2 regions of the Lysinibacillus fusiformis genome follow, and region 1 is predicted to be linked to the other one. Evidence: a T-box and tRNA genes for the amino acid it is inferred to sense, from the RefSeq annotation. Region 1 holds a T-box; the other holds one or more tRNA genes.

Region 1 (10,201 bases):
CTTCGATTGATCTATTTCACGAGGGGCGTTCATTAGAGGAGATGGAGGCAGCTGTAGCGACGATGGAGCAACAGCTTTGTGCAGGCTCAACCTTTGAGGCATTAAACGTGGATGAGCTACAGTTTAAGCCGATGATTTCAAAGGAGCGATTTGTTACTTTGGTGGAACGTGCTAAGCAGCATATTTTGAGAGGCGATATTTTCCAAATTGTGTTATCACAACGTTTTTCTGCGCCGTTTACGGGTTCGCCATTCTCGCTCTATCGTCAATTGCGCACATCTAATCCGTCACCCTATATGTTCTATATGGATTATGGAGCCTATGTCATTTTAGGAACCTCCCCTGAAAGTCTTGTAAAGGTAAAAAATAGAAAGGTGACAACCAATCCAATAGCAGGTACAAAGCCGCGTGGCGCGACAATAGAACAGGACGAAGCCATCGCAAATGCGCTTTTAGAAGATAGCAAAGAAATAGCGGAGCACCGTATGTTAGTGGATTTAGGTCGCAATGATCTTGGACGTATTGCCAAAGTCGGTTCTGTCAAACTAATCAAATACATGAGTATTGAGCGCTATAAATATGTGATGCATATGGTGTCTGAGGTTATAGCCGAATTACGAGATGACCTCCATGTACTGGATGTACTTCGTGCTTGTTTACCTGCTGGTACAGTGTCAGGAGCACCTAAGATTCGTGCCATGCAATTGATTAATGAATTAGAACCAGTAAAGCGCGGGGTGTATGCGGGAGCAGTAGGTTATATTTCGACAACAGGTGACATGGACTTGGCCCTCGCGATTCGCACAATGCTCATTAAGGATCAAAAGGCCCATGTACAGGCAGGAGCAGGTATTGTTTACGATTCTATTCCATTGTCAGAATATGAGGAAACGCTGAATAAAGCCCGTGCGCTATTGGAGGTAAAAAAATGATTTTATTAATTGATAATTACGATTCTTTTACCTATAATCTTTTTCAACAAATCAGTATGCTTGGGAAAAGTGTCAAGGTCTTGCGAAACGATGCCATTACTATAGAAGAAATTCAAAAATTGTCGCCAGAAGCCATAATTTTATCACCAGGACCAGGAACGCCAAATGAAGCAGGTATAACGATAGAGGTCATCAAAGAACTCTATCAAAAATTCCCTATTTTAGGTATTTGTCTTGGACACCAATCCATAGGGCAGGCTTTTGGGGCAAAAATTGTGCAGGCCAAAAACATTATGCATGGAAAGCTGTCCCCACTACAATACGAGAAAACGGGATTATTTGCCCAATTAGATGGAGACATTGAAGTCATGCGTTATCATTCGCTTATTATTGAAGAACAAACATTACACAAGGATTTTAACATACTTGCAACATCGGGTGATGATGGAGAGATTATGGCCATTCAACATAAAGAATATCCTCTTTATGGGCTGCAGTTTCATCCCGAATCAATCGGCACAAAAGAAGGCAGTATGATGATGAAAGCCTTCCTAGAAAGTATAGCGTAATAAAAAAGCTGTCGCCTAATATGAATGGGCGACAGCTTTTAAAGTTATTGTTTCTTGCCAGTAATTAAATTAGCTATTTCTTCTAAAGTCATGGCAGAATGGACCTCATAGGAGCCGATTTGTAAGCTTCTAGCATATTTAGGATTAGCGAGTAGTAACTCCATTTCAACACTATTGGTAATAATACCACCATCTTCAAGCTTTTGTGCCACACTATATGGTGTGATGCCACTATAGATTTGCAGTGACATCGATGTCACTTCCATATCTGTTTGTTCAACAGCTTGTTCAGATGAATCTGTAGTAGAAGTTTTTTCAGCCGTATTTACTTGCTTTAATTGTTCCTTTAACGAAGCGTTTTCTTGATTGGCCTTATTTAATTTATTTTGCAGTTCTTCTACCTGTTGATGATTGGAAAATTCCTTGGTAGGAAGACCAATATTTACATCGAAGCGGCTTGCGAGTGCGAGCAATGCCCCAATAAGAAAAATGGCCATGCCAAATGCACGGATGGCAGACTTATTCATCAATCAACGCCCCCCGTTTGCAATCACTTGCCGAACTTGCTCTTCTGTTAAATTTGAGCGAATACTGATATCTGCTACCGAAAGACCCTGTTTATTTAATTCCAGTACCTGACTAACGATAATTTGATGAATGGGTTTTGCTTGTGCTGTTGTTTGTCCAACTTTTGAAGCCTGCGCAGCCTGTTGAACGGCTTGCATGACTTGTTGTACTTTAGGATTTTGTCCTTTTGGGTGTATACTTGATTTTGATTTCACTTGGAACTCAGGCTCTAATAAAAGTTCTTCCTCAACAATTTTTAGGCGACGTTTTAAATTATTTGTTTCTTGGAAGATGGAGATAGATAATTCTTCGACATCTTGTTCGATTTTTTTCGAGCTATTTTTGAAAAAGAACGAAACGATGATCAGAAAAATCCCGATACTCATTAATACGATGGATAAATCCAATAGTTTCACCTCAATGTAGTATGTAATTATAAGATATTTTACCATATGCAAACTTAATATGAAATGAAGGTAGATTTTTTTTCAGTTTATGTTATAATAGGTTAGTCGTATAAATCATGCTCAAATTTAAATTCTTGATATAGAGTGGGAGGGTTAATGATGCGCGTAAACATTACTTTAGCTTGCACAGATTGCGGCGAACGTAACTACATTTCTAAAAAGAACAAGCGTAACAATCCAGAGCGTCTTGAACTTAAAAAATATTGCTCTCGCGAGAAGAAATACACTCTTCACCGTGAAACTAAGTAATCGCTCATTAAGCCAAAACCACAAGTGGTTTTGGCTTTCTACATTTTATGACATCATTTCGATGTAACGACTCCAAGAGGATATGAAGTTTTACGATAGAGGAGGTAGCCTAGATGGATAAAACAACTTTACGAAACACGGTACGCCAAGCCCTTGCCACTATGACGGATGCAGACTATCAGCGTCAATCATTAGCTGTTTTAAAAAAGGTGCTACAGGAACCATATATAATAGAAGCAAATACAATTGGCATGACCATTTCAAATAAGCCAGAAGTCGACACGATTCTTTTGATTGAGGAGTTATGGGCACTAGGTAAAAAGATCGCAGTTCCTAAATGTCACCCAAAAACAAGAGAAATGTCATTTTACGCCATTGAATCATTTGCCCAGCTTGAAACTGTATATATGCATTTGCGTGAGCCCATTCCAGCAAGATGTGAGTTTGTTGACGCAAATGAGATGGATATCATTGTAGTACCAGGCGTTGTTTTTGATCGAGATGGCTATCGAATCGGCTATGGCGGTGGTTATTATGACCGCTATGTATTAAACTATAATAAGGGTAAGCTGATGTCGCTGCTCTTTGATGAACAAATCATTGATTGCGTTCCTACCGAAGCACATGATTGCCCAGTAGATATCATTGTGACACCCACAAAACGTATTGACTGTCTTGCACAACGAGGAGCGAACGAAAATGGATAAAATGTTAGATATTTATGAACTCTTGAAAACATATGGTACTTATATTTATACACGTGATCCAATTGGCGATTTGATGTTAATGGAGGATGAAATACGTGAACTCTATAAAGCAAATGTACTAGACATAAAAGATTATCAAATGGCCTTGCTACTAATTCGACAAGAAACAACAAGACTTCGTATGGAAGAGCATAAAAAGTAATGTTTGAAATATAATGTAATTGGGTATTGTAAAATTAATGTAACATGTATGTAATATTCTTAAAAACAGTGGGTTTCCGCTGTTTTTATGTTTTTACGAAACTTTTTACATTGCAAAACGTATATATAGATATCTAGTGCATAGAAAGAGCGAGGAGAAAAAATTTTCCATAAGATATGTGTTGATTATCTGTTAAAAAAGGATTAAGATATATTTTGTTTCAGTAACAAAATGTAAAAAATTATTATTTTTTTTGTAAGGAAGTAGGGAGGATGTTAGGAATGAAATCAATAAAGTGGCCTAAACATTCATTTATGATACTAGCAATTATAGCAACTTGGATCAAAACGGTCATTGTTTACCACACAAGCTTTGAAATGAAACTTGAAAATGCAATGCAACAATTTATTTTATTTATTAATCCACTAAGCTTCTTGCTATTTACGTATGGTTTATCACTATTCTTTAAATCAGCAAAAGCTAGAAATCGTTATTTGATTACGGTCAGTGTTATTTTGTCCATAGTCTTATACGGAAATGTAGCGTTCTATCGATTCTACAATGATTTTATTACGCTACCAGTATTATTCCAAACAAGTAACTTTAGTGACTTAGGAACATCAGTAGCAGCGATAGTGGAGCCTTGGGATGTATTATATTTCGTTGATGTCGTTATTTTAATCTTAGCGAATAAATTTTTACCGAAAATGAAAGAAGTATTTAAAGTGAATGTTGAGTTCCGTCGTGCATTCTTTGTGCTAGCGATAGCAATGACATTCTTAAACCTAGGATTAGCAGAAACTGAGCGTCCGCAATTACTAACACGTAGTTTTGACCGCGAATTATTAGTAAAAAACATTGGTACGTACAATTACCACTTGTATGACATTTATATTCAATCTAAATCATCTGCGCAACGTGCGTTAGCCGATGGTAGTGAGCTAGTAGAAGTGAATAACTATATACGCTCTAATCAGGCTGCTGTGAATCCAGAGATGTTTGGGAAATATAAAGGTCGTAACTTAATTGTTGTGTCGATGGAGTCTTTACAAAACTTTGTCATCAATAATGACATGAATGGTCATGAAATCACGCCATTCTTAAACTCTTTAACAAAAGATAAAGATACGTATTATTTCAGCAACTTCTATCATCAAACAGGTCTAGGAAAAACATCTGACTCTGAGTTTATTGTTGAAAACTCATTGTTTGGATTAGGTCGAGGTGCTGTATTCTTCACGCATGGTGGAAATACGTATAATTCAATGGCTGAACGCCTTGGAGAAAATGGATACTTTACAAATGTCATGCACCCTAATAATAAATCATTCTGGAACCGTGACATGATGTATCAATCGTTAAAAATTAATAAATTCTACGATATAGATTCATATACTGTGGAAGAGGGGCAAGCTGTAAACTGGGGGATGAAAGATGTTCCATTCTTAGAGCAATCAGCTGCTTTAATGAAAGATATGCCACAGCCATTCTACTCTAGACTTATTACATTAACGAACCATTATCCATTTACATTGGACCCAGAAGATATTATGATTCCTGAATATGATTCAAATTCAGGTACATTAAATCGTTACTTCCAAACAGTACGTTACATGGATGAAGCTTTAAAAGACTTCTTCCAACAGTTAAAAGATCAAGGTGTCTATGATAACTCTATTATCGTGATGTATGGGGATCACTATGGTATTTCTGAGAACCATAATAAAGCAATGGCACAATATTTAGGTAAAGATCAAATTACACCAATGGATAATGCCATGCTTCAAGAAGTACCTTTATTCATCCACATCCCAGGAGCTGGCGATGGAAAAGAAATGACAGAGATTTCAGGACAAATGGATTTACGTCCAACGATCTTACACCTTCTTGGCGTTGAAACGTCAAAAGATATGCAAATGGGTGCAGATTTATTCTCTCCAGAGCATGAGGACTTTGTAGTCTTCCGTGATGGACGCTTTATTACAGATAAATACGTCTATGCTGGTGAAGCTTGCTATGACAAAGCAACTGGTGAAGAAATAGAGGGTGAGCCATGTCAGTCTTATGCTGATCGTGCAACAATGGAGCTGGAAAATTCCGATGCTATCATCAATGGAGACTTGCTACGATTCTATGATGAAAAAACAGGTAATTTAAAGCAGGAGTCAGTTAAATAATCAAAGAGAGATCTCGTATAGGGATCTCTCTTTTTATATTGTTTTTAAAAGACCATTGGCTTCTATTTTAAATATGGAGAAGGAATTAGTCACGACAACCATTCATATAATTTGTGAATCTTATGCTAAAGAAAACACCTTTCATAAAATTTATAGATTTCCTTTGTTTTACATTGCTATGTAAAGTGAAAACACTTTATTGGACCTCTCTTTTTATTGACAAATAGAAAAATACGATTATAATAATTTTAAATATCTGCATAACGAAGATTTGTTTTTCGCATTTCGGAGTATAAGAGTGAAAGGCATGGAAAAGAACGAGTAACTTTAATGGAACTGACAGAGAGTAGCCGGTTGTTGAGAGGCGCAAGGGATATTAAAGTGAATACATCTTGGAGCTGCGTACCGAAACTTTAGTAGGCTACGACGGGGTTGCATCCGTAATCATTGCAAAAGTATCGCTACGGCTGTACTTGTTGAGGAGGGCTATGTGAATAGCTCTTGAAAAAAGGTGGTAACACGTTTATCTACGTCCTTTAGGAATTTCCTAAAGGCGTTTTTTTATGCCTTCTAAGCAGAAACGTGTACAGAAGTTATTAAAGCCTTTACAACAGTCGGTAATCCATTAACTCTTATAGAACTTGCAATATTAATATTTAATATTACAAGGAGATGTTTCGTATGTTTTTAACACCAAAGGAGCAAATAGCGATTATCAAGAAGGGTGCTAACAAAATTGTTGATGAGCAAGATTTACTTGAAAAATTAGAGCGATCGTATAAAAATCAGCGACCTTTAACAATTAAGCTAGGGCTCGATCCATCTGCACCAGATATTCATTTAGGTCATGCAGTCGTTCTACGGAAAATCAAGCAAATGCAAGATTTAGGGCATCATGCAGTTATTGTTATCGGTGATTTTACAGGACGAATTGGCGATCCTACAGGTAAAGCAAAGGGGCGAACAGCCTTAAATGATGATACAGTGAAGAAAAACGCCCAAACATATTGTGAGCAAATTTTTAAAGTGCTAGATGAGAACAAGACAACGGTTCGTTTTAATAGTGAATGGTTAGCAAAGCTGTCATTTGAAGAAGTCATTCAGCTGGCAGCCACGACATCTGTTGCTCGACTTTTAGAGCGCGAAGATTTTCAGAAACGTTACCATCAGCAAATCCCAATTGGCATTCATGAGTTTTTCTACCCACTTATGCAAGCATATGATTCGGTAGAGCTAGAGGCTGATATAGAGTTAGGTGGAACAGACCAGACGTTCAATATTCTAATGGGACGCACTTTACAAAAGCATCGAGGGTTAGAAAAACAAATTGCTATTTTTATGCCATTACTCGAGGGATTAGATGGCATTGAAAAAATGAGTAAAAGCTTAGGCAATTATATTGGTGTCAATGAAGCACCTGAGATTATGTTTAAAAAGGTGATGGAAATACCAGATACTTTAATTATCAAATATTTTGAATTAGCAACAGATGAACATCCACTACAAGTGCAGGCTATTCAAGATAGACTACAAATGGGAGAGAATCCCCGTGATCTGAAATTTCAATTAGCAGAAATTATTACGAATTTATACCATGGAGCTACAGCAATGGAGGAAGCAAAATCTTATTTTGATGCAGCATTTCAAAGAAAGGAAATACCAAAAAACATTCCTCTACTGCTCTTAGAAATTGATAAGGAAAGAATCGTGGATATTATGCCACAACTAGTGGCAATGGGCTTTATTCAGAGTAAGAGTGAGTTTTTGCGGTTAATCAAGCAAAATGGTGTATCCTTGAATGGAGAAAAAATAGCAATTGATGATCTATCACAAGTATTGATGAATGGTGATGTCCTACAAATTGGCAAGAAACGATTCCTTCAATTTAATAAGTAATGATAAACAAAAAAAGAGCAATCTCCGAGGAGACTGCTCTTTTTTTGTCTGAATTTTAGTGTAATTTTGGTGGGTAACCGCTGTTAACAATCGTCATGATGACGAACCATCCGAATACAGCAGCACTTAATAAGTTGAAAACAACGCTTAATAGGTTCTTTTCTTTAATTGCTTGGAATGTACCAACTACAGCTAAAATCGCTACTAGACCAAAAATAACCATTAATAAGTTCATTAAAAATAGACACTCCTTTCGACATCAGAAAATGAATGTCGCAAACAATATTCCTCCTTAATTGTAAACGTTCTACTTGTTTTTGTCGAGAACTAAAATAGCGCAAACTATGAACATTTATCGTCAAATTGTGGCAAAGCCTGTATAATAGGAAGTTGAGGTGATAACTATGATGAACGTACGAAGTTATTCTCTTGGTCCCGTCCAAACGAATTGCTATATCGTATCGAATAAAGAAAAAGAATGTATCGTATTTGATCCAGGTGAGGAAGCGGAGCGTCTAATTAAAACAATCCGTAGCAACGGCTTAAAACCTCTTGCTATCTTTTTAACACATGCCCATTTTGATCATATAGGGGCAGTGGATGCTGTGCGTGAGGTATTTGACGTTCCTGTATGGATTCATGAAAAGGAAGTTAGTTGGCTAGCCGATCCAACGAAGAACGGCTCTAGTAAATATGCTGCATTACCAGATTATCGGGTAGCTGCACCAGCACAAGACACAATCATCAAAGAAGAACAGCAATTTGAAATGAGTAATTTTGTTTTTCAAGCTGTTTTTACACCAGGGCATTCGCCTGGTAGTATATCCTATATCTTTGAAAAGGATGGTTTTGCCATCGTAGGAGATACATTATTTGAACAAGGTGTAGGACGTACAGATCTATTGGGTGGATCAACCAAAATATTATTGGAATCTATCCATAATAAGCTGTTGACACTACCTGAGGATACTATTATCTATCCTGGCCACGGTAATTATACAACTGTAGGTGCAGAAATGGAGACAAATCCTTTTTTAAATGGATTTTAAAAAAATGGCGAATTAGCTAAAATTATCACTTAGCACATAAAAAAGCGTATCTCACCAATCGTGAGATACGCGATTTTCTTTGTATTAATGACCGCCACCAGGTACGTGAATGAATGTTGTATAGTACGTGAAGCCAGCGAAGAATACAGTTAAATATGCTCCGAAAATGTACATGTACATACGTTCTGAAAGGTTTAAGAAGCCTAATAATAAGAATAAACCTGTATTACCTAAGAATAATAGCGATACCTCGTTCATACCTCCAAGGTAGAACATAACGGCAAAAATACCTGTCCAGAATGCCATAACTTTATACATATTATCCATGAAATTTCCCCTCCTTTTGCCCACGACACAATAATCTCTTACTCATTATAAATGATATGAAAGGTGTCTGTAAACTGTAACTTCTCCATGTTTGTGACAAACAAATGGATTTTTAATCTAGCGATCGATTTCTGTCACGTTTATTTCATATTTACATAAATCGCAATTATGTATCATACTTTCCATTTGCACAAATTCATTGTTCGTAAACAGTGCATCTAATTGTCCTTTTAAATAGGATTCATGTAATGAACAAACAATTTCAGAATGGGCAGTCAGTTGCTCCTGGAATGGACAATTGAAAATGGAGAAGATCACTTTTTTTCCATGCTCAGTTTGTTGAATTTGTGGAATATAGCCAATTAAAGCGGCATTGTCCGTTAATAGCTGAAGTTTTTCATCGAAGGAAAGAGAATTACTTAATGTCAAATCAGCATTCATATAATTTTTCATTTGCTGGTAGCCATCTTGGTAGCTAATTTCCTGGCACTTTGTTAATGCAGATGGACCAAAGTCTTCAATTAATTGAATTGTCCATTTTAATAAACGATCTTCATCACGTCTTGGAAATGTAAGTGAAACGCCTTTCTCTGAAGCTTTATAAACACGTCCAGGTCTGCCACCTTTACCTGTTTTTACATAGTCAGCTGTAATAATGTTTATTTCTGAAAGCTTCGTTAAATGAAGTCGAGCAACGTTAGGATGGATACCGAATTGATCAGCAATATGTTGTACAGTAACTGTTTTTTTCTCTTGCAATATGTACTCATAAATAGAGTATCTTGTTTCATCGGCTAGTGTACTAGTAATTTTTAATGGATGGATCATGAGCTTCACCTCTTTAATTTAATATAAAAATTATGTTCGTCTACCAAGTGTTAGGAAAATAATCATGTTGATACTATTATATTGTATTATTGAAAAAGATACAGTTCATTTCGGCATAAATATTAAGTTTTTCATGTATTTATATTCTTTTTTAGTGGAAAATTGCACTTTATCCACATTTTTATAGCAAAAAACATTATTGGCAGAAAATTATCTTGCAAATTTTTATTT
Region 2 (10,201 bases), 1.6 Mb from region 1:
ATATTAAATACAGAAATCATCGTTGAATTTATAGGCTTGAGAAAAGCAAAGAGCGTTACGATTAAAAGCAGTGAAATCAACGTTTTACGGACCATAATGATAACCTCGTTTCTAAAATTTAAAATAAAAAATGAATCTCTTTAAAAAAACTTATGATTTAGTGTTGACTTTCATGAATAATCGATGTTATTATGTATAAGTCGCCAAGAGATGACAACGAAATAAAGAACATGAACCTTGAAAACTGAACAAGCAAAACGTAATCAATAAAGTTTTAAGTAGCTAGCTTCGGCGAGTGAACGAAACAAAAATTTTGGACATCAAAATTGATGCCAGCAAAACAATTTGAGCTAATCAAATTTCTTTTATGGAGAGTTTGATCCTGGCTCAGGACGAACGCTGGCGGCGTGCCTAATACATGCAAGTCGAGCGAACAGAGAAGGAGCTTGCTCCTTCGACGTTAGCGGCGGACGGGTGAGTAACACGTGGGCAACCTACCCTATAGTTTGGGATAACTCCGGGAAACCGGGGCTAATACCGAATAACTTGTTTCACCTCATGGTGAAACACTGAAAGACGGTTTCGGCTGTCACTATAGGATGGGCCCGCGGCGCATTAGCTAGTTGGTGAGGTAACGGCTCACCAAGGCGACGATGCGTAGCCGACCTGAGAGGGTGATCGGCCACACTGGGACTGAGACACGGCCCAGACTCCTACGGGAGGCAGCAGTAGGGAATCTTCCACAATGGGCGAAAGCCTGATGGAGCAACGCCGCGTGAGTGAAGAAGGATTTCGGTTCGTAAAACTCTGTTGTAAGGGAAGAACAAGTACAGTAGTAACTGGCTGTACCTTGACGGTACCTTATTAGAAAGCCACGGCTAACTACGTGCCAGCAGCCGCGGTAATACGTAGGTGGCAAGCGTTGTCCGGAATTATTGGGCGTAAAGCGCGCGCAGGTGGTTTCTTAAGTCTGATGTGAAAGCCCACGGCTCAACCGTGGAGGGTCATTGGAAACTGGGAGACTTGAGTGCAGAAGAGGATAGTGGAATTCCAAGTGTAGCGGTGAAATGCGTAGAGATTTGGAGGAACACCAGTGGCGAAGGCGACTATCTGGTCTGTAACTGACACTGAGGCGCGAAAGCGTGGGGAGCAAACAGGATTAGATACCCTGGTAGTCCACGCCGTAAACGATGAGTGCTAAGTGTTAGGGGGTTTCCGCCCCTTAGTGCTGCAGCTAACGCATTAAGCACTCCGCCTGGGGAGTACGGTCGCAAGACTGAAACTCAAAGGAATTGACGGGGGCCCGCACAAGCGGTGGAGCATGTGGTTTAATTCGAAGCAACGCGAAGAACCTTACCAGGTCTTGACATCCCGTTGACCACTGTAGAGATATAGTTTCCCCTTCGGGGGCAACGGTGACAGGTGGTGCATGGTTGTCGTCAGCTCGTGTCGTGAGATGTTGGGTTAAGTCCCGCAACGAGCGCAACCCTTGATCTTAGTTGCCATCATTTAGTTGGGCACTCTAAGGTGACTGCCGGTGACAAACCGGAGGAAGGTGGGGATGACGTCAAATCATCATGCCCCTTATGACCTGGGCTACACACGTGCTACAATGGACGATACAAACGGTTGCCAACTCGCGAGAGGGAGCTAATCCGATAAAGTCGTTCTCAGTTCGGATTGTAGGCTGCAACTCGCCTACATGAAGCCGGAATCGCTAGTAATCGCGGATCAGCATGCCGCGGTGAATACGTTCCCGGGCCTTGTACACACCGCCCGTCACACCACGAGAGTTTGTAACACCCGAAGTCGGTGAGGTAACCTTTTGGAGCCAGCCGCCGAAGGTGGGATAGATGATTGGGGTGAAGTCGTAACAAGGTAGCCGTATCGGAAGGTGCGGCTGGATCACCTCCTTTCTAAGGATTATTTCGGAATACAAACCTTGGGTTTGTAAGATTACGTTTTGCGTTCAGTTTTGAAGGTTCATTCTTTCGAATGAAACACTTCAAAACTTGTTCTTTGAAAACTGGATAAAACGACATTGAAATTGTAACAAACACATTTATTTTTTTAAGTTTTTTATAGGCTTAATAACTTGGTTAAGTTATTAAGGGCGCACGGCGAATGCCTTGGCACTAGGAGCCGAAGAAGGACGGCACTAACACCGATATGCTTCGGGGAGCTGTAAGTGAGCTTTGATCCGGAGATTTCCGAATGGGGGAACCCACTACGTTTAATCGCGTAGTATCTTGACGTGAATACATAGCGTCTTGAAGGCAGACCCAGGGAACTGAAACATCTAAGTACCTGGAGGAAGAGAAAGAAAAATCGATTCCCTGAGTAGCGGCGAGCGAAACGGGAAGAGCCCAAACCAAGAGGCTTGCCTCTTGGGGTTGTAGGACACTCAATACGGAGTTACAAAAGAGCGAGTTAGATGAAGCGACTTGGAAAGGTCCGCCAGAGCAGGTAAAAGCCCTGTAGTCGAAAGTTCGTTCCCTCCTGAGTGGATCCTGAGTACGGCGGAACACGTGAAATTCCGTCGGAATCCGGGAGGACCATCTCCCAAGGCTAAATACTACCTAGTGACCGATAGTGAACCAGTACCGTGAGGGAAAGGTGAAAAGCACCCCGGAAGGGGAGTGAAAGAGATCCTGAAACCGTGTGCCTACAAGTAGTTAGAGCCCGTTAATGGGTGATAGCGTGCCTTTTGTAGAATGAACCGGCGAGTTACGATTACGTGCGAGGTTAAGCTTTAGAAGGCGGAGCCGCAGCGAAAGCGAGTCTGAATAGGGCGAAATAGTACGTGGTCGTAGACCCGAAACCAGGTGATCTACCCATGTCCAGGGTGAAGGTGAGGTAACACTTACTGGAGGCCCGAACCCACGCACGTTGAAAAGTGCGGGGATGAGGTGTGGGTAGCGGAGAAATTCCAATCGAACTTGGAGATAGCTGGTTCTCTCCGAAATAGCTTTAGGGCTAGCCTCGTGATGAGAATACTGGAGGTAGAGCACTGTTTGGACTAGGGGGCCATCCCGGTTTACCGAATTCAGACAAACTCCGAATGCCAGATATTTATACACGGGAGTCAGACTGCGAGTGATAAGATCCGTAGTCAAAAGGGAAACAGCCCAGACCACCAGCTAAGGTCCCAAAGTAATCGTTAAGTGGAAAAGGATGTGGCGTTGCACAGACAACCAGGATGTTGGCTTAGAAGCAGCCATCATTTAAAGAGTGCGTAATAGCTCACTGGTCGAGTGACGCTGCGCCGAAAATGTATCGGGGCTAAACGATTCACCGAAGCTGTGGATTGACATCTACGATGTCAGTGGTAGGAGAGCGTTCTAAGTGCGTTGAAGTCAGACCGGAAGGACTGGTGGAGCGCTTAGAAGTGAGAATGCCGGTATGAGTAGCGAAAGACGGGTGAGAATCCCGTCCACCGTATGACTAAGGTTTCCTGAGGAAGGCTCGTCCGCTCAGGGTTAGTCGGGACCTAAGCCGAGGCCGATAGGCGTAGGCGATGGACAACAGGTTGATATTCCTGTACCACCTCCTCACCGTTTGAGAAATGGGGGGACGCAGTAGGATAGGGTAAGCGCGCTGTTGGATATGCGCGTCCAAGCAGTAAGGCGTGTGTGTAGGCAAATCCGCACACTGTAACGTTGAGCTGTGATGGCGAGTCCGTATGGACGAAGTTCCTGATTTCACACTGCCAAGAAAAGCCTCTATCGAGGTGAGAGGTGCCCGTACCGCAAACCGACACAGGTAGTCGAGGAGAGAATCCTAAGGTGTGCGAGAGAACTCTCGTTAAGGAACTCGGCAAAATGACCCCGTAACTTCGGGAGAAGGGGTGCTCTTGAGCGTGCAAGCGCATGAGAGCCGCAGTGAATAGGCCCAGGCGACTGTTTAGCAAAAACACAGGTCTCTGCAAAACCGTAAGGTGACGTATAGGGGCTGACGCCTGCCCGGTGCTGGAAGGTTAAGAGGAGTGGTTAGCGCAAGCGAAGCTGCGAATTGAAGCCCCAGTAAACGGCGGCCGTAACTATAACGGTCCTAAGGTAGCGAAATTCCTTGTCGGGTAAGTTCCGACCCGCACGAAAGGCGTAACGATCTGGGCACTGTCTCAACGAGAGACTCGGTGAAATTATAGTACCTGTGAAGATGCAGGTTACCCGCGACAGGACGGAAAGACCCCGTGGAGCTTTACTGTAGCCTGATATTGAATTTTGGTACAACTTGTACAGGATAGGTAGGAGCCAGAGATCTCGGAGCGCCAGCTTCGAAGGAGGCGTCGGTGGGATACTACCCTGGTTGTATTGAAATTCTAACCCATGCCCCTTAGCGGGGCAGGAGACAGTGTCAGGCGGACAGTTTGACTGGGGCGGTCGCCTCCTAAAAGGTAACGGAGGCGCCCAAAGGTTCCCTCAGAATGGTTGGAAATCATTCGTAGAGTGTAAAGGCACAAGGGAGCTTGACTGCGAGACCTACAAGTCGAGCAGGGTCGAAAGACGGGCTTAGTGATCCGGTGGTTCCGCATGGAAGGGCCATCGCTCAACGGATAAAAGCTACCCCGGGGATAACAGGCTTATCTCCCCCAAGAGTCCACATCGACGGGGAGGTTTGGCACCTCGATGTCGGCTCATCGCATCCTGGGGCTGTAGTCGGTCCCAAGGGTTGGGCTGTTCGCCCATTAAAGCGGTACGCGAGCTGGGTTCAGAACGTCGTGAGACAGTTCGGTCCCTATCCGTCGTGGGCGTAGGAAATTTGAGAGGAGCTGTCCTTAGTACGAGAGGACCGGGATGGACACACCGCTGGTGCACCAGTTGTCTTGCCAAAGGCATCGCTGGGTAGCTATGTGTGGACGGGATAAGTGCTGAAAGCATCTAAGCATGAAGCCCCCCTCAAGATGAGATTTCCCATTACGCAAGTAAGTAAGATCCCTCAAAGACGATGAGGTAGATAGGTTCGAGGTGGAAGTGTGGTGACACATGGAGCTGACGAATACTAATCGATCGAGGACTTAACCAAAACGTTTGAACCATTCAATGCACGTTTATCCAGTTTTGAAAGAATAATTCTTTCAATTTAATACATGTCTAGTGATGATGGCAAAGAGGTCACACCCGTTCCCATACCGAACACGGAAGTTAAGCTCTTTAGCGCCGATGGTAGTTGGGGGCTTCCCCCTGTGAGAGTAGGACGTCGCTAGGCGCAAAAAGTCGCTACTGATACACTCAGTAGTGGCTTTTTTTTTATTTAAGCTGATTTCTGGTAAGAAATATTTATAAACGCATAAAACAAGAAGGCATCCTCAATGGAGTGCCTTCTTATTTTTGATATTTAACTTGTTTGAACTGGCGTAGCTCGTAGTTCGATACGGCGAATTTTCCCTGATGTCGTTTTTGGTAACTCCTCAATAAAGACGATACTACGAGGGTATTTATAAGGTGCAGTTAACGCTTTAACATGCTCCTGTAGCTCCTTTGTTAAATCTTCTTCATCACGCTCTTTGAAGCCCTCTCGTAAGATAACAAATGCCTTCACAATATGCCCTCTAATTTCATCTGGAGCAGCTACTACTGCACACTCTTGTACAGCTTCATGTTTGTTTAACGCATCTTCTACTTCAAATGGTCCGATCGTATAACCGGATGAAATAATAATGTCATCTCCACGACCTTCAAACCAGAAGTAACCGTCTTCATCACATTTTGCTTGATCACCTGTAATATACCAATCACCACGGAATGCAGCTTGTGTGCGTTCTGGTTCTTTATAATACTCTTTAAATAAAGCTGGTGAGGATTTGTGAACTGCAATATCTCCAACCTCGCCAACTGGTGCTTCGTTACCTTCATTGTCGATAATACGTACAATATTACCTGGAGTTGGAACACCCATGGATCCAGGACGTAATTCTGTGTTTTCGAGTGTACCGATTAATAATGTGTTTTCTGTCTGTCCATAGCCATCACGTACTTTGAGTCCAAAATGATTCATAAACGTTTCGATCACTGGGCGATTTAAAGGTTCACCAGCAGAAACGGCACTACGGAGAGATGATAGATTATAGACTTGTAAATTATCGATTTTCGCCATAATTCTGTATTCAGTCGGTGTGCAACAAAGGACATTTACTTTTTCATCTTGCATTAATTGAAGATAGGTTTTTGCATCGAATCCCCCATGGTAGACGAATGCTGTAGCACCGAGCATGATTGTTGATAAAAAAGGACTCCAAATCCATTTTTGCCAACCAGGAGCAGCTGTTGCCCACACTAGATCGCCTTCACGTACACAAAGCCATTTTGAAGCCGCTGTTCTAATATGTGCATACCCCCAACCATGTGAATGAACAACACCTTTAGGTTTACCAGTTGTACCAGAGGTATAGGAAAGGAATGCCATATCATCTCGTTTAGTAGCTACAGCTGTAAATGTAGCTGGCTGCGTGCTTGCCAAGTCATCTAGAGAAGTCCAATCTCCTTTTGGAGCACCGATGACTAGTTTATTTTTTAATGTATCTACAGAAGAAGTAATTTGGTCAACTTCGCTAGTAAATGCCTCATAGGCAATCACTGCACTAGCAGAAGAATGCTCCATCCGATATTCTAAATCGCTTGCACGTAGCATCTCTGAACATGAGATAGGTACAATGCCAGCCTTTAAACAGCCTAGAAAAACGAAATAGGCTTCCGGTAGTCGAGGAATAATAACTAATACACGATCGCCTTTTTGAAGCCCCTTCTCCGTAAAAGCATTTGCGTATTGATTCATTTTTTGAATGAGCTCCACATAAGACACTGTACGTCTTTCTTGTTGTGTATTTAACCAGCGTATTGCTTGGCGATCACTATCTTGCGAAAATTTTTCTAATTCCTCTGTGATGTTATAAAATTCAGGTGCAATTAAATCGTTTGATACCATCTGAACATTCCTCCCCTGGGAAATTTGATAGAAAATTCTTAAAACTATTTTTATTTTAACAATTACAATAATATACAGCAACAATATTTAATACGTTAAAGAGAAATATTAGATTTAATAGAGAACTATTTATGCTCTCAGATGGATATATAGGCAAACTTCGACAAAAAAATATAAAAATTATAACAAAATGACTTGCATTATTTATAATGCTTGCTATAATAATAAATGTACTTAAGAGGTTGTCTAAAACCAAAGTGAATAGCATTGTTCCGAAGTAGCTCAGTTGGTAGTAGCACCTGACTGTTAATCAGGTTGTCGCAGGTTCGAGTCCTGCCTTCGGAGCCATTTTTTTGTCCTATTTTAGGTACTATAATACATAAAATAATTTATGAAAAAAGTATTGCAATTATGAATTAAAAATGTTATTATAATTCTTGTCTTGTTTAAGACATAATAATGGCCCCTTGGTCAAGTGGTTAAGACACCGCCCTTTCACGGCGGTAACACGGGTTCGAATCCCGTAGGGGTCACCATTTAAAGCATAGGCTTTATAAAGAAAATAAACTGTGATATAACACCTGTTTCTATGGAGGATTAGCTCAGCTGGGAGAGCATCTGCCTTACAAGCAGAGGGTCGGCGGTTCGAGCCCGTCATCCTCCACCATTTTTATTGTGTTATTTCGGAGGGGTAGCGAAGTGGCTAAACGCGGCGGACTGTAAATCCGCTCCTTAGGGTTCGGCGGTTCGAATCCGTCCCCCTCCACCAGTTTTATAAATGATTGGGGTATAGCCAAGCGGTAAGGCAACGGATTTTGATTCCGTCATGCCTAGGTTCGAATCCTAGTACCCCAGCCATTTTTTCTTTTATGAGCCATTAGCTCAGTTGGTAGAGCATCTGACTTTTAATCAGAGGGTCGAAGGTTCGAGTCCTTCATGGCTCACTTTTTTAGAATAAAAATTATTCAAAAGTGTTATATTAACTACAGATAACTAATCTCTTACTGAAAACAGTAGGAGATTTTTTTATGCTATTTACAATTGAATAAATATGCAATTTTCTGTCGAGTTGAGCCAAGTGGTATGTAGGCTTTACAATAGTCTTATAACTTTTAGGGGGTATAAAAACATGAATAAACTTAATATTTCTATTATTGGAGTACCAACAGATTATGGACAAACACGCCGTGGCGTAGATATGGGACCAAGTGCTATTCGCTATGCAGGTGTTGTTGAACGTTTAGAAGCTATCGGACACGAGGTACAAGATCAAGGGGATATTCGTGTTAGTCAAAAGCTTGCAGACGCAGCAGTTGATGAAAAGTTACTTAATTTAGAGGAAGTTGTAGACGTTAGCACTGCTTTAGCAAATAGTGTGCATGAAGTAGTAGAACAGAAAAAGTTCCCACTCGTATTTGGGGGAGATCATAGTATTGCTATTGGAACATTAGCTGGATTAGGTGAGCATTACAAAAATCTTGGTGTTATCTGGTATGACGCTCATGCAGATTTAAATACACCTGAAACAACACCTTCAGGCAATATACATGGAATGCCGTTAGCAGTTAGTATTGGGCTAGGACATGAGCGTTTAGTCCAAATTCGCAACTTTGCGCCAAAAATTAAGCCAGAAAACGTTATTATTATTGGAGCTCGTTCAGTAGACCCTGGAGAGCGTGAATTGATTCGTCAACAAGGAATTAAAGTATATACAATGCATGAGATTGACCGACTTGGCATGACACGTGTGATGGAAGATGCACTTACTTATTTAAAGGAACGAAATGTTGATGGCTTACACTTATCACTGGATCTAGACGGACTAGATCCACTTTATACGCCAGGAGTTGGTACACCAGTTCCAGGAGGGATTACGTACCGAGAAAGCCATTTAGCAATGGAAATGTTACAAGAATCAGGGATGGTAACTTCAGCAGAGTTTGTAGAAGTAAATCCTATTTTAGATGAAAAGAATACGACAGCAAATGTAGCTGTTGCATTAATGGGATCTTTATTTGGGGAAACACTAGTTTAAAGAAAATTTGACAAAAAATTGCCTGTTGCCACATTGCATAAAAATCTTTTGCTATAATTGAAATAAAACGAAACTTTTCTTATCGGTGCGTCGTATAGTATAAGACAGTTGTAAAGGTGGAGAAGTTAACACAATGGATGCGTTAGTAAATAAGAGAATAAAACAAGTGCTTAAAGGCGATCAAAACGCATTTGCCGATATTGTGAGTCTCTATCAGCACAAACTGTACCAAGTATGCTATCGAATGTTAGGCAACAAACAAGAGTCTGAAGACATTGCTCAAGAAGCTTTTGTACGTGCTTATATGAACTTGCATACATTTGATCAGAAAAGAAAGTTTTCGACGTGGCTTTATCGCATAGCGACAAACCTCTGCATTGACCGTATTCGAAAAAAGAAACCGGATTATTATTTAGATGCAGAAGTAGCTGGTACAGAAGGTCTTGATATGTATTCGCAAATCGCAGCAGACGACCAGCTACCAGAGGAGCAGTTAGAACAAATGGAGCTGCAAGATCGCATTCAATATGAAATTGGACGATTGCCGGATAAATACCGTTCGGTTATAGTATTGAAATATATAGAAGAGTTATCGTTACAAGAGATTAGCGAGATTTTAGATATGCCGCTTGGAACGGTGAAAACGAGGATTCACCGCGGACGTGAGGCATTACGTAAGCAATTAAACAATCTGTAGGAGGGGGAGCGTCATGAATACTTGTCCAGAGCATATGATAGACTATATGCATGATTATTTAGACGGTGACATTTGTCGTGAGCATGAGCAAGAGTTGAAACAACACTTGCATACATGTAATGATTGTAAACAGTTGATGCAAGAATTGAGTGAAACAATCGCCTTTGTGAAGAGTGCTTCCCATATTACAGCGCCTCCGGATTTTGAAGCAGCAGTGATGGCTCGTTTACCAAAACCAAAAAGTCGAGTAGGTATACAAAAATGGATTCGCCGGCATCCGTTCTTTGTGGCAGCGGCAGTATTTTGCTTATTCATGAGTGCTACATTATTGGGTAGCTTCATGGATGACCAGCATTTCTCAGTAACCAAGCAACCTAATTTAGTTGTTGATGGTCAAACAGTGATTGTCCCTGAAGGAGAAGTGGTGAAAGGCGATATTGTTGTGAAAAATGGCGATTTGATTGTTGAAGGTGAAGTTGATGGCAACGTCACAGTGATTAACGGGCAATATATGGCATCTTCAGCGGTAGTTTCAGGGAGAATTG

Evidence for each region. The T-box of region 1 lies ahead of tyrS (tyrosine--tRNA ligase). A T-box ahead of a tRNA ligase gene usually reads a tRNA of that ligase, here a tRNA-Tyr.
Region 2: it has a tRNA-Tyr gene. The T-box ahead of tyrS (tyrosine--tRNA ligase) is inferred to sense a tRNA for this amino acid. The anticodon was not compared.

Annotation. Positions count from the first base shown of each region.
Region 1 covers NZ_CP070490.1:4,991,076-5,001,276, reverse strand. The annotation lists gene trpE (anthranilate synthase component I) at 1-932, shown strand, start outside; gene JTI58_RS24715 (anthranilate synthase component II) at 929-1,501, shown strand; gene JTI58_RS24710 (hypothetical protein) at 1,546-2,028, opposite strand; gene JTI58_RS24705 (hypothetical protein) at 2,032-2,484, opposite strand; gene rpmG (50S ribosomal protein L33) at 2,635-2,784, shown strand; gene JTI58_RS24695 (5-formyltetrahydrofolate cyclo-ligase) at 2,898-3,491, shown strand; gene JTI58_RS24690 (YqgQ family protein) at 3,484-3,693, shown strand; gene JTI58_RS24685 (LTA synthase family protein) at 3,975-5,870, shown strand; T-box leader at 6,170-6,410, shown strand; gene tyrS (tyrosine--tRNA ligase) at 6,552-7,766, shown strand; gene JTI58_RS24675 (DUF2759 domain-containing protein) at 7,822-8,001, opposite strand; gene JTI58_RS24670 (MBL fold metallo-hydrolase) at 8,171-8,815, shown strand; gene JTI58_RS24665 (DUF2626 family protein) at 8,900-9,142, opposite strand; gene JTI58_RS24660 (helix-turn-helix transcriptional regulator) at 9,260-9,970, opposite strand.
Region 2 covers NZ_CP070490.1:1,577,922-1,588,122, reverse strand. The annotation lists gene JTI58_RS07865 (hypothetical protein) at 1-95, opposite strand, end outside; rRNA gene JTI58_RS07860 (16S ribosomal RNA) at 365-1,916, shown strand; rRNA gene JTI58_RS07855 (23S ribosomal RNA) at 2,098-5,025, shown strand; rRNA gene rrf (5S ribosomal RNA) at 5,093-5,208, shown strand; gene mbcS (acyl-CoA synthetase MbcS) at 5,338-6,924, opposite strand; tRNA gene JTI58_RS07840 (tRNA-Asn) at 7,196-7,272, shown strand; tRNA gene JTI58_RS07835 (tRNA-Glu) at 7,386-7,460, shown strand; tRNA gene JTI58_RS07830 (tRNA-Val) at 7,516-7,591, shown strand; tRNA gene JTI58_RS07825 (tRNA-Tyr) at 7,610-7,693, shown strand; tRNA gene JTI58_RS07820 (tRNA-Gln) at 7,708-7,782, shown strand; tRNA gene JTI58_RS07815 (tRNA-Lys) at 7,796-7,868, shown strand; gene rocF (arginase) at 8,054-8,959, shown strand; gene sigW (RNA polymerase sigma factor SigW) at 9,093-9,656, shown strand; gene JTI58_RS07800 (anti-sigma factor family protein) at 9,670-10,201, shown strand, end outside.